2 linked regions of the Myxococcus xanthus genome follow. The protein of the gene in region 2 interacts with the protein of the main gene of each other region in a pairwise test. Links are inferred from orthologs where the notes say so. Each region holds a gene or a part of one and is shown on either strand. Other genes may lie near its edges.

The links.
Region 1: the proteins of topA (region 2) and BHS09_RS13915 interact in binary tests that used the Escherichia coli proteins (3 or more experiments, as listed by UniProt). The link is inferred for Myxococcus xanthus from one-to-one orthologs.

The regions. Positions count from the first base shown.
Region 1 is NZ_CP017174.1:3,273,434-3,279,439, forward strand. Bases 1,729-4,493 are described here. They hold BHS09_RS13915 (YigZ family protein), read left to right. Parts: upstream 1,729-2,680; coding sequence 2,681-3,307; downstream 3,308-4,493. Other genes in these bases: BHS09_RS13910 (aldehyde dehydrogenase family protein), read left to right, coding at 1,729-2,419; BHS09_RS13920 (replication-associated recombination protein A), read left to right, coding at 3,341-4,493. In the rest of the region: BHS09_RS13905 (acetolactate synthase large subunit), read left to right, coding at 1-950; more of BHS09_RS13910, read left to right, coding at 986-1,728; more of BHS09_RS13920, read left to right, coding at 4,494-4,675; BHS09_RS13925 (TIGR03118 family protein), read left to right, coding at 4,817-5,992.
Region 2 is NZ_CP017174.1:3,497,483-3,503,865, reverse strand. The notes cover bases 1,996-5,137. They hold topA (type I DNA topoisomerase), read right to left. Parts: upstream 4,777-5,137; coding sequence 2,215-4,776; downstream 1,996-2,214. Other genes in these bases: BHS09_RS14760 (DNA-processing protein DprA), read right to left, coding at 4,788-5,137; BHS09_RS14770 (MotA/TolQ/ExbB proton channel family protein), read right to left, coding at 1,996-2,054. Also shown: BHS09_RS14785 (TraR/DksA family transcriptional regulator), read left to right, coding at 1-148; BHS09_RS14780 (ExbD/TolR family protein), read right to left, coding at 191-772; BHS09_RS14775 (ExbD/TolR family protein), read right to left, coding at 776-1,297; more of BHS09_RS14770, read right to left, coding at 1,317-1,995; more of BHS09_RS14760, read right to left, coding at 5,138-5,909; BHS09_RS14755 (LysM peptidoglycan-binding domain-containing protein), read right to left, coding at 6,050-6,383. UniProt on the Escherichia coli protein: Releases the supercoiling and torsional tension of DNA, which is introduced during the DNA replication and transcription, by transiently cleaving and rejoining one strand of the DNA duplex.

The sequences.
Region 1 (6,006 bases), 220 kb from region 2 along the record:
CGCAGATGGGCAAGGGCGTCGTGGACGAGGCGCATCCCCTGTGGCTGGGCACGGCGGCGCTGTCGGAAGGGGACTTCGTCCACCGCGCCATCGAGGCCTCGGACTGCATCATCAACGTGGGCCACGACGTCATCGAGAAGCCGCCGTTCTTCATGCGCGACAGCCGCCGCACGGTGGTGCACCTCAACTTCTCGTCGGCGGCGGTGGACCCCGTGTACTTCCCGCAGTTGGAGGTGACGGGCGACATCGCGAACGCGGTGTGGCGCATCGGTGAAGGACTGGGGCCTCGCGCGCACTGGGACTTCGCACCCTTCGAGAAGTTCCGCGCGGGACTCGCGGCGCAGCTCGCGCACGGTGGGGATGACGACCGCTTCCCCATCTACCCCGCGCGGCTCGTCGCCGAGCTGCGGCGCGCGCTACCGGACGACGGCATCGTGTGCCTGGACAACGGCATGTACAAGCTGTGGTTCGCTCGCTACTACCGCACGCGCCGGCCCAACACGCTGCTGCTCGACAACGCGCTGGCGACGATGGGCGCGGGGCTGCCTTCGGCCATCGCGGCGAAGCTGGTGCATCCCCGCCGCAAGGTGGTGGCCGTCTGCGGAGACGGCGGGTTCATGATGAACTCGCAGGAACTGGAGACGGCCGTTCGGCTGGGGATGGACCTGACAGTGGTCGTCGTACGCGACGACGGCTACGGGATGATTCGCTGGAAGCAGGGGGAGATGGGCCTGCCGGACTTCGGCATGGCGCTGGGGAACCCGGACTTCGTTCGCTACGCGGAGGCGTATGGGGCCCATGGCCACCGGCCGACCAGCGCGACGGAGTTCGGCGCCACGCTGGCTCGCTGCCTGTCGTCGAGCGGCGTCCACGTCATCGACGTGCCCATCGATTACTCGGACAACGCACGGGCGCTCGGCGCGGGCGCGGAGGAGCTCGCCGCGCTCTGAGGGGAACGGCGGTTCGCGAACACTGGAGGAACACCATGCTGGCTGAACGTTATCCGTACTACCTGGCCAACCGTCCCCGGCAGCCCAACGCGGAGCTGGCCGTCACCCACAAGTACTCGGGCGAGGTCGTGACGCACGTCGCGGTCGCGGATGTCGCGGCCGTCGAGGAGGCCATCGCCGCCGCCGTGCGCGCGGCCGAGCCCATGCGGAAGATGGCCCCGTACGCGCGGCAGGCCGTGCTCGAACACTGCGTGCGCCGCTTCCGCGAGCGCGCGGAGGAACTGGCACTGGCGCTCTGCATCGAAGCGGGCAAGCCGCTGCGCGACGCGCGGGGTGAGGTGGAGCGGCTCATCGACACCTTCAAGGCCGCCGCCGAGGAGGCCGTGCGCGGCGGGGGCGAGGTGCTGAACCTGGAGGTGTCGAAGCGCGCCGCGGGCTACCGGGGCTTCACCCAGCGCGTGCCGGTGGGGCCGTGCTCGTTCATCACCCCGTTCAACTTCCCGCTCAACCTGGTGGCGCACAAGGTGGCGCCTGCCATCGCCGCGGGCTGCCCGTTCATCCTCAAGCCTTCGGACCGCACGCCGGTGAGCGCGCTCATCATGGCGGAGGTCCTGGCGGAGACGGAGCTGCCCGAGGGGGCATTCTCCGTGCTGCCCGTGCGGCTGGAGGACATCGGGCCGCTCATCGAGGACGACCGGCTGAAGCTGCTCTCGTTCACGGGCTCGGAGAAGGTGGGCTGGGAGCTGAAGGCGCGGGCGGGCCGGAAGAAGGTGGTGCTGGAGCTGGGCGGCAACGCGGCCTGCGTGGTGGACGAAGCGCCGGGCGCGCCGCTGGACTTCATCGCGGACCGGGTGGCGCAGGGGGCCTTCTTCCAGGCCGGGCAGAGCTGCATCTCGGTGCAGCGCGTGCTGGTCCATGCGTCGCTCTACGATGCGCTTCGCGAGAAGCTCGTTGAACGAGCGAAGGCTCTGCGGCCGGGTAATCCGTCGGACGAGGCCACGACGCTGGGGCCCATGATTGACGAGCCCGCGGCGCGGCGCCTGGAGGACTGGATTCAGCAGGCCGTACAGCGTGGAGCGCGGGTACTCACGGGTGGCGGACGGCGGGGTTCGGTGCTCGATGCCACGGTGCTGGAGGCGGTGCCCGACGATGCCGCACTGAGTACCGAGGAGGCCTTCGGCCCGGTCGTCCTGCTCCAGCCCTTTGGCAGCTTCGACGAGGCCCTGGCCCAGGTGAACAGCGGGCGCTTCGGACTCCAGGCGGGCATCTTCACGCAGGACCTGTCGCGGGCGATGAAGGCCTGGGACGAGCTGGAGGTGGGCGGAGTCGTCGTGGGCGACGTGCCGAGCTTCCGCGTCGACACCATGCCCTACGGGGGCGTGAAGGGCTCGGGCATCGGCCGCGAGGGCGTGAAGTACGCCATCGAGGACATGACAGAGCTTCGGTTGCTGGTGCTGCGTCAGGCGTGAGCGCCCGGAGACGCTCCCTTCGAAAGGGTACGAAGCAGTCGCGTGCGAAGGGGCATGCACCCACTTCAGTGAGGTGAGTCGACGGGCCAAGGACCCCACGGAGGCCGCGGGGCCAGGGGCGCCACGTCGAGTTTCAGTCTCGGTGACGACCTTACGTGCAGCCTTCTTCGGAGCGCTGCTTCGTGAAGTAGAAACCACCCACGTGGGGAACGTCTTCCCTGCGCGCGCTCAGCTTGAGACACTGCGCCAGCCACCGCACCCATGGACGAGAAGCGCTACCCCATCCCGGCCGGGCTCCACCGGGTGGAGCAGGACATCCAGAAGAGCCGCTTCATCACCACGGCCGCCCATACGCCTACCGTGGAAGAGGCGAAGGCCTTCATCGCCCGCGTCCGCGAGGAGTTCGACGACGCCACCCACAACTGCTGGGCCTTCGTCGTCGGGCCTCCGGGCTCCACCGCCCAGGTGGGCATGAGCGACGACGGCGAGCCCCATGGGACGGCCGGCCGCCCCATGCTCACCGCCCTGCTCCACGGGGGCGTGGGCGACGTGGCCATGGTCGTCACCCGGTACTTCGGTGGGACGCTGCTCGGGAAGGGCGGGCTGGTGCGCGCCTATACGGCTGGCGTCCAGCAGGCGCTCGAAAGCCTCCCCACCACGGAGCGTGTGCGCAAGACCCGACTGGCCGTCGAGGTGGAGTACACCCACGTCGATGGGTTGCGCCGCCTGCTGCCGTCCTACGAGGTGCAGGTGCTGGCGGAGGAGTATTCGGCCACCGTGGGGTACCGGCTGGAGCTGCCCGTCACCCAGGTGGAGCCCCTGCGGACCGCGTTGAACGACCTGACATTGGGACAGGTGCTCGTCGAGCCGCTCGATTCGGACGATTGACCCTGGGCCACGGAGGGGAGAGCCTGCGGCCCGATGAGCGCTGGCCCCGACCTCTTCTCCGCCTCCGTCGACGTGAATCGCTTCGCGCCCCTGGCGGAGCGGATGCGGCCTCGCACGCCTGACGAGTTCATCGGCCAGTCCCACCTGCTGGGCCCGGGCCGTCCGCTGCGCCAGCTCATCGAGCGCAAGGCCATCGTGTCCTCCCTCTTCTGGGGGCCCCCGGGCGTGGGAAAGACGACGCTCGCGCGGATGATGGCCACCGGCGTGGACGCGGAGTTCGTCATCCTCTCCGCCGTGTCGGACGGCATCCCCCGCATCCGCGAGGTGGTGGCCGAAGCCGAGCGCCTGCGCAACCAGTACAGCCGCCGCACCGTCCTCTTCGTCGACGAGATTCACCGCTGGGCGAAGAACGTGCAGGAGCAGGCGCTGCCCCACGTGGAGAGCGGCCTCTTCGTCCTCCTGGGCGCCACCACGGAGAACGTCAGCTTCGAGGTCCGCCCCGCGCTCGTCAGCCGGTGCCGTGTGTTCCAGCTCAAGGAACTCACCGTCGCGGACATCCAGTCGGCGCTGACGCGGGCGCTCGGTGACTCGAAGCGGGGCTTGGGCGCGCGCAACCTGACGGTGGGGGAGGAGGCGCTGACGCTGCTGGCGAAGGGCGGCGTGGGTGACGTGCGCAAGGCGCTGGGCGCGCTGGAGCTGGCGGCCAGCCTCACCGCGGACGGCGCGGAGATTACGCCCGAGACGGCGCGCGAGGCAGTGGGCACCAGTCTGTCCCGTCACGACAAGGACGGCGACCAGCACTACGACTTGCTGAGCGCGCTGCAGAAGTCGTGCAGGGGCTCCAACGTCCAGGGCGCCGTCTTCTGGGCGGCGAAGCTGCTCCAGACGGGCGACGTGGCGTCACTGTGGCGACGGCTCAAGGTGATTGCCGTGGAGGACGTGGGCATGGCGATGCCGGAGGCCATCAGCATCGTGCGTGACTGCGAGGAGTCCTTCCACGCCATGGGCATGCCGGAGGGGCGCATCTGCGTGGCGCACGCCGTCGTCCTGCTGGCCACGGCGAAGAAGAGCAACCGTGCCTATGCGGCGCTGGACGCGGCGATGGCGGCGCTCCAGGAGCATCCCAACGCGGAGCCTCCGCTTCACATCCGCAACGCGCCCACCGAGCTGATGAAGGAGCTGGGGCACGGCAAGGGCTACCAGACGCCCTGGAACTTCAAGGACCACTACGTGCCCGGGCAGACGTACCTGCCCGCCCCGCTGGAGCGTTCCGTCTTCTACCGCCCGAGCAAGGAAGGCTACGAGGCGGAGATTCATGAGCGCATGAGCCACTGGTGGCGCGAGGACAAGGCGTCCCGAGGCGAGTAGGGCAGGCAGCCCCCGCGGGCCGGACTCTGCCGTCCGGTGCGCAATGCTCCTGGGCAGTAGTGCCGGTTGTTCATCCGGAGACGCCCTCCCAACTTGTTGCTCAATGAGCACACGGCGGTTCGCCGTCTCAGAGGGGGAATCATGATGAACACTCGCAGGTCCACGTTGGTGCAAGGTGTGTTGTCCGCGGCGGTCGCGGTCCTCGCTGTCCCGGTCGCCAGGGCGGCAATGCCACCCGCGCCTCCGGCTGACTGCTCGGTGGCGGGCGGCTACACACAACGCAACCTCGTGGCCAACAGTCCGGCGCTTGGCGCCGAGCATGTCGATCCGCACCTCGTCAACGCCTGGGGGCTTGCCTTCAACCCGATGGGCGTCTCGTGGGTGGCGAACGAAGGCACGGGCACCTCAACGCTGTATGACGGCAACGGGGTTCAGCAGCCCCTCATCGTGGGCATCCCCGCGCCGCCAGGAGTGACCGAGTCGGGAGAGCCCACCGGCGTGGTGTTCAATGGCTCGGAAGCATTCGTCGTGACAGGGACAGGTGTCTCGGGGCCCGCTCGCTTCATCTTCGCCACGGAGGAGGGCGTCCTGGCCGCCTGGGCACCCGCGGTGGACGAGGCCTCGGCCAAGATCGTGGCGGACAACTCCGCTATGGGCTCTGTGTACAAGGGGCTGGCGATGGCCGGCACCGGAGCGGACGCCATGCTGTACGCGGCGGACTTCCGGAACAATCGAATCGACGTCTTCAACTCCAGCTTCACGCCCATGCCGATGCCGGGCGCCTTCGCGGACCCGTCACTGCCCGCCGGGTACGCGCCCTTCAACATCCAGGACATCGGGGGCACCCTCTATGTCTCGTATGCGCAGCAGGACGAGGAGCGTTCGGATGATGTCCCCGGCGTGGGCGCGGGCTACATCAACGCCTTCGACATGAACGGGCAGCTGCTGCGGCGGTTCGCTTCTCAGGGCGCGCTCAATGCGCCGTGGGGCATGGCCCTGGCGCCGGCGGGCTTCGGGCAGTTCAGCAACCACCTGCTGGTGGGCAACTTCGGGGATGGCGCCATCAACGCGTATGACCCTGCCTCCGGCGCCTGGGCAGGCGCGCTCACTCGGCCGGACGGACAGCCTCTCAAGGTCGACGGACTCTGGTCCTTGCACTTCGGCACTGGCGTGCAGGGCCTACCCGCCGAGGCGCTCTTCTTCACGGCGGGGCCCGCGGACGAGGAGCAGGGACTCTATGGCCGGCTCGACATGGCGCCCACGTGTCGGCAGGGACTGCCCCCGTGGAAGGCGCCTCGCGGGCCTGAGGCGCAGTGAGCGGGAGGCGGGCA
Region 2 (6,383 bases):
GGGCGTGTTCGGCGAGTGCGTGGACTGCGGCTTCGAGATTCCCATCGAACGCCTGGAGGCCCTGCCCTTCGCCATCCGCTGCGAGGAGGACGCCAGCATCCACGAACTCGAGACGCGCGGCGGCCCCATGGCCAGCCCGTCTCTCTGAGGCGATGCGAGCGCGCGCTCCCGGTGCCGCCCCGGGAGCGTGCTACTCGCCCTCTTTCTGGAGCACCACGAAGCGGTAGTTCTCCAGCTCGTTCTGCCCCGCCGTGTAGAGCACGGTGAGGAGCATGTCGTAGGGAATCTTCTTGTCCGCGATGACGGACAGCTCCCCACTGAAGGGCGCCGACGGGTTGCGCGCGGCGATGTACTTCAGCTTCTCCACTTCCTTCTTCAGCTGCGCATCCAGCGGCAGCACCAGCCGCCCCTGGACCTTGTCGGCCGGGAACTGACCGTTCTGCAGCCGCAGGACCTCCCGCTCACCCACCAGCACATTCCTGGGCGTGATGGTGACGGCCACGGTGTCCTTGGGCGTGGCGCGCGTGGAGGACACGGGCGGGCGCACGTCCTCGGACGCCGTCACCGCCGCGGACGACGAGGCGAAGGACTTGAGCAGGAACACCAGGAGGATGGTCATCATGTCCATCATCGCGGTGATGTTCAGCTCCTTGATCTCCCCCGCCGCCTCGCGCTCCTTGCGCTTCTTGCGCGCCAGGGCCCGGCGGTAGCTCAGCCGCGCCACGGCTTCCGCGTCGGGCGTCTCCAGGGCGGATGTCGTCGGGTCGGCCATGGCTCAGATGGCTCCCAGGGTGACGTCCGGGAACAGCAGCCGGCGCTCGCGGCCCTGCGTCTCACGGATGGCGTCCAGCGTCTGCGTCAGCGTCTCGTAGGGGACGTCCGGGTCCGCGCCCACGATGACCTTCGTCTCCTTGGGGAAGGCGGACTTGATCTCCACCATCTTCGCGTTGAGCGCGGAGAAGTCGTGCGCGCCGTCCGCCTTCACGGGGATGGTGGGCGTACCCGCCTCCCCGAGGATGGCGTTCTCGCTGCTGACGAAGTGCCCCTTCTTGGAGATGAGCACGGACAGCGTCAGCTTCGGCGCATCGTCCGGGTTCTCCTGGGCCATGCCCGTCGTCGGCGCACCGTAGGCGGGGGCGTTGACGTTGATGATGCCGAACGTCGCCAGGCCGGTGATGGACAGCAGCATGAAGATGATGAGGTTCATGAGGATGTCGAGGTACGGGACGATGTTCAGCTCGCCCGCCTCTTCTTCCTCACGAACCTTCAGCTTGCGCCGGGAGTAGTGGAACGCCATGGCCGCGTGCCCTTGCGCTCTACGACGCGCGCGCCTCGAGCTCCGTGGTGGCCGGGTCCACGGAACCGCGGCGCGACAGGAGGTTCTCCAGCTTGAGCGCGTTGAGCTCCAGCCCCTCCACCATGCTCTTCGCGTACGACGTGAGGAACAGGTGGAAGATGATGCAGATGACGGCGATGGAGAGCGCGAAGGCGGTGTTGTTCATCGCCTTGGAGATGCCGTCCGACAGCAGCACCTGCTTCTGCTCCGCCGGCACGTTGCCCAGCGCCTGGAAGGTGCCGATGAGGCCGAAGATGGTGCCCACCAACCCCACCAGCGTGGCGATGTTCGCCAGCGACCACAGCCAGGGGATGCGCTTGGACACGTTCGGGCTGTGCTCGACGATGGCCTCTTCCACCGCCTTGGAGACCTCAATCTCACCGCGGTTGGCGTTCACCAGGCCCGCGCGGACCACCTTGGCCAGCGGCGCGTTGGGCGCCATGGCGCACACCTTCACGGCGCGGTCCAGGTTGCCGCTGCGCACCAGCTTGGCGATCTGCTCCATGAAAGGCGGCGCGTTGAGGTTGTAGCGGAACACCAGGGTGACGATGCGCTCCAGCGCGACCGCCAGCGAGCACGCCAGCCAGAACAGGTTCACGAACATGAACGGTCCGCCATCCTTGAAGAACTTGATGACGGAGTCCGTGACGCCCAGCTTGCCCCCTTCCGTGGCCGCGAGGGTCACGTCCAGCAGCAGCTCGCTTACCGAGGGAATCATTGCGCCCAGAGTCCTTTCGACGCCCGCCCCCCGGGGCGCGCCCATCCAGAGGCGGGCACCCGTTCGACGTTCCCGGGGAGGGAGCAGCCTGGACTTCTAGGGCGGGCCCGCCAAGGCTGTCAAGCCGAGGACGGGCCATGCCCATGTAACTACTGGGCTTTCAAGCAGCCGAGGAGGCTTCGGGTGACCCACCCGGGCCCCCGGGCTGCTCGGTGATTTCGCGCCGGTAGTCGCACTCCTTGTTGGGGCACGCCACGTACGGGCCGTCCCGCTTGGAGAACTTCTGGAGCAGATAGGGCGACGCGCAGGTGGGGCACGGCTCGGCCAGCGGCCGGTCCCAGGCGGCGAACTTGCAGTCCGGGTAGCGGTTGCAGCCGAAGAAGATCTTCCCGCGGCCACTGCGGCGCTCCGTCAGGTAGCCCTCCTTGCACTCCGGACACGACACGCCGATGGAGATGGGCTTGGACGTCTTGCAGTCCGGGTAGCCCGAACAGGCCAGGAAGCGCCCGAAGCGACCCCGCTTGATGACCATGGGCTTGCCGCACTTCTCGCAAATCTCGTCGGTGGTCTCCTCCTCCACCATGACGATCTTGCCCTCGGCGTCGCGCTTGAAGTCCTTCGTGTTCTTGCAGTCCGGGTAGTTCGAGCACGCGAGGAAGTGCCCCATCTTCCCGAACTTGATGACGAAGAGGTTGCCGCACTTCTCGCAGGGGATGTCCGTCTTGATCTCCTCCCGCTTGACGTCGCGCATCTCCGCTTCGGCCTTCTCGAGCGTCTCCTTGAAGGGCCCGTAGAAGTCGTGCAGCACGGACTTCCAGTTGGCGCCGCCCTCGGAGATCTGGTCGAGCTTCTCCTCCATGGTCGCCGTGAAGGTGACGTCCAGTTCGTGGGGGAAGTGCTTGACCAGCATCTCGTTGGTCATGTTCCCCAGGTCCGTGGGCCGGAAGCGCCCCTCCAGCTTCTCCACGTACTTCTTGTCCTGGATGGTGGAGAGAATGGCCGCGTAGGTGGACGGACGGCCGATGCCGCGCTCTTCCAGCTCCTTCACCAGCGTGGCCTCGCTGAAGCGCGGGGGCGGCTGGGTGAAGTGCTGCTCGTGGAGCAGCTTCTGGAGGTTCAGCGCGTCACCGTCGTTGAGCACCGGCAGGTCGCCCACGGCGTCGGCGCCCTCGGCGTTCTCGTCACCTGCGGCCTTGGCCTTCTCCTTCTCCGCCTCTTCCTCCGGCGTCAGGCCAGCGCCGTACACCGCCAGGTAGCCGGCGAACTTCAGCGTGCTGCCGGAGGCGCGGAAGGTGGCCCGGCCCGCGGCGATGTCCGCGCTGGTCTGGTCATAGACGGCGGGCTTCATCTGACACGCGACGAAGCGGTTCCAGATGAGCTCGTAGAGGCGGTACATGTCCTCCTCGCCCATGGCCTCGAAGAAGGACTTCACCCGCTCCGGCGGGTACTCCAGCGACGTGGGCCGGATGGCCTCGTGCGCGTCCTGGGCGCTCTTCTTGCTGCGGTACACCATGGGCTCGTCGGGCAGGAAGTCCTTGCCGTACTTGCCGCCGATGAACTCGCGCACCTGCGTCACCGCGTCGTCGGACAGACGGGTGGAGTCCGTACGCATGTATGTGATGAGCGCCGTCTGGCCCTCGTCACCCAGCGGCACACCTTCGTAGAGGCGCTGCGCCAGCGTCATCGTCTTCTTCGCGGTGAAGGACAGCCGGTTCGCCGCCTCCTGCTGGAGCTTGGAGGTGATGAACGGCGCGGGCGCGTTGCGGCGGCGCTCGCGGCGGTCCACCTTCGCCACCACGAAGCTGGCCGTCTGGAGCTCGGCGACCAGGCTCTCCGTGAAGACGCGCTCCTTCAGCTCCACCTTCTTGCCGTCCAGCTTGGACAGCTTGGCCTTGAACGGCGGCGGGCCCGCGGGTCCCTCCAGCAGCGCGTCCAGCGTCCAATACTCCTCGGGGACGAAGGCCTTGATTTCGTCCTCGCGCTCCACGATGAGGCGCACCGCCACGGACTGCACGCGGCCGGCGGACAGGCCTCGGCGCACCTTCTTCCAGAGCAGCGGGGAGATTTGATACCCCACCAGCCGGTCGAGGATGCGGCGCGTCTGCTGCGAGTCGTAGTTGTCCTGGTTGAGCTGGCGCGGCTGGGCGATGGCTTCCTGGATGGCCTTCTTGGTGATTTCGTTGAAGGTCACCCGGAGCGCGTCGGGATGCGCCAGCTCCTCCTTGATGTGCCAGGCAATCGCCTCGCCCTCGCGGTCGGGGTCCGTGGCCAGGAAGACGCGGTCGGCCGACTTCGCCATCTTCTTGAGCTCGTTGAGGACCTTCTCCTTGCCCTTGATGACCGTGTACTCGGGCCGGAAGTCGTGCTCCACGTCGACGCCCATCTTGCTCTTGGGCAGGTCCTTCACGTGGCCCACGGAGGCCTTCACCGTGTAGCCGGAGCCCAGGTACTTCTTGATGGTCTTCGCCTTGGCGGGAGACTCCACGACGACCAGGTAGTGCGGGCCCTTGCCACGGGGCGTGACCTCCTCCTCCGCGTCTGCTTCCACGGTGGGGAGTTCGTCCTCGTCGCCCTTCTTGGTGCGGCGGCGGGCCGCCGTCTTCTTCTTGGCGGCGGTCTTCTTCTTGGCCGCAGGCTTCTTCTTGGCGGCGGCCTTCTTGGCGGGCGCCTTCACCTCGGCCGCCTCAGTCTCTTCCACCTTCTTCTTCGTCCGCGTGGCCATGACTCTCCTACCTAGATTCTTTCGTACAGCCTTCCGGGGTGCTGGATGACCAGCCCCGTCAATTCCAGCTCCACCAGCGCGCTGGCGAGCGCCGCCGGTGAGAAGGTGCTGCCGACCAGCACCTCGTCGAAGCTCCGGGGAACCCGGTCCAACATCGCGAAGGCCCCCTTCGCTTCCACGGAGAGGTCCTCCCAGGAGCCCATCGTCCCAGGAGGAACCGCCGCCAGAGGGTCGACTTTCAGCACCCTCCACACATCATCCGGGCCCAGGCACACCGCCGCCTCCCCGTCCCGCAGCAATGCGTTGCAGCCGGCCGCCTCCTCCTGGCGTACGTCACCGGGCATCGCGAACACCGGCCGCCCCTGCGCCCGCCCCGCCTCCGCCGTGTACAGGCTCCCCGAATCCTTCCCCGCCCTCAGCACCAAGACTGCGTCGGATGCCCCGGAGATGAGCCGGTTGCGCCGGGGAAACGTCGTGGTGCTTGCCCGGACGCCGGGAGGCAGCTCGCTGAAGAACACGCCCCCTCGGTCCAGGAAATGAGGAAGCAGGCGGGCTTGCGCCGTGTCGAGTGCATCCAGGGCGGACCCCAGGAAGGCCCACGTCTCTCCCCCCGCCTCCAGCGCGCCCCAGTGACAGGCCCGGTCCACCCCCGCCGCCGCCCCTGACACCACCCCCACGCCCGACTCCGCCACCTGCCGGGCGAAGCGCCGCGCGAACGGCAGGAAGCCCTGATCCGGATGACGGCTGCCTACCATGGCCAGCCGGCGCCGCGGCAGCCCCGGCACGCCCCGGTAGAAGAGCACCGGCGGCGCATCCACCACCTCCGCCAGCCGCTCTGGATAGGCCGCCTGCCCCTGGAACGCCACCTTCATGCCCGACGTCCGGCAGGCGTCCCACACCCGCCACGCCACCGGCGCCAGGCGCTCCACGGAGGCGAGCTTGCGACGAACCTGTGAGGAAACCGGCGCCTGGGACACCCAGTCTCGCACCGGAGTCGCGGCGAGCGGCGCGAGGCTTCCGTCCGCGAACGCACGCAGGGCGACCAGCGTCCTCGGCCCCAGGCCGGGAACGGCCCAGAGTGCGAGGCATGCCTGCTGCTCCGCCGTGAGGCTGTCCGTCTCAGCGTCCGCCATACCCGTCCCCCGCTCGATACCCACCTATATAGAAGGTGGGGCCGCTGGGAGGGGCGCGACACATAGACACCGGACCGCCACCGGTCAAGCACTCAGCCCCTCCATCCGAGGGGCCCGTTGCACTTTTCCTGCCGCGCCGCTCAGCGGCTGGCCGAGGGCGACGAGCCCGCGGACATGTGGGCGCGGTCGCCGGGGACCAGTTCCTCCAGGGAGCGGGTCATGAGGCAGTTGGAGGTGCGCTCCTTGACCTCGGTCACCATGCACGCGCCGATGCTCCGCCAGGGGAAGGACTGCTCCTCCTTGGACGGCTTGCGCACGTCGTGGCCCAGCACGTGGCGGGACGGGTCGCCCTTGCGGAGGATGTTGAAGGTGTTGCCCAGCTCCACGCCGTCCGCGCTGCCCTTGTCCACGACGATGCTGTGGTTCTCACCCAGCACCGTGAGGTACGGCACCAGCGCGGTGATGACGGTGCCG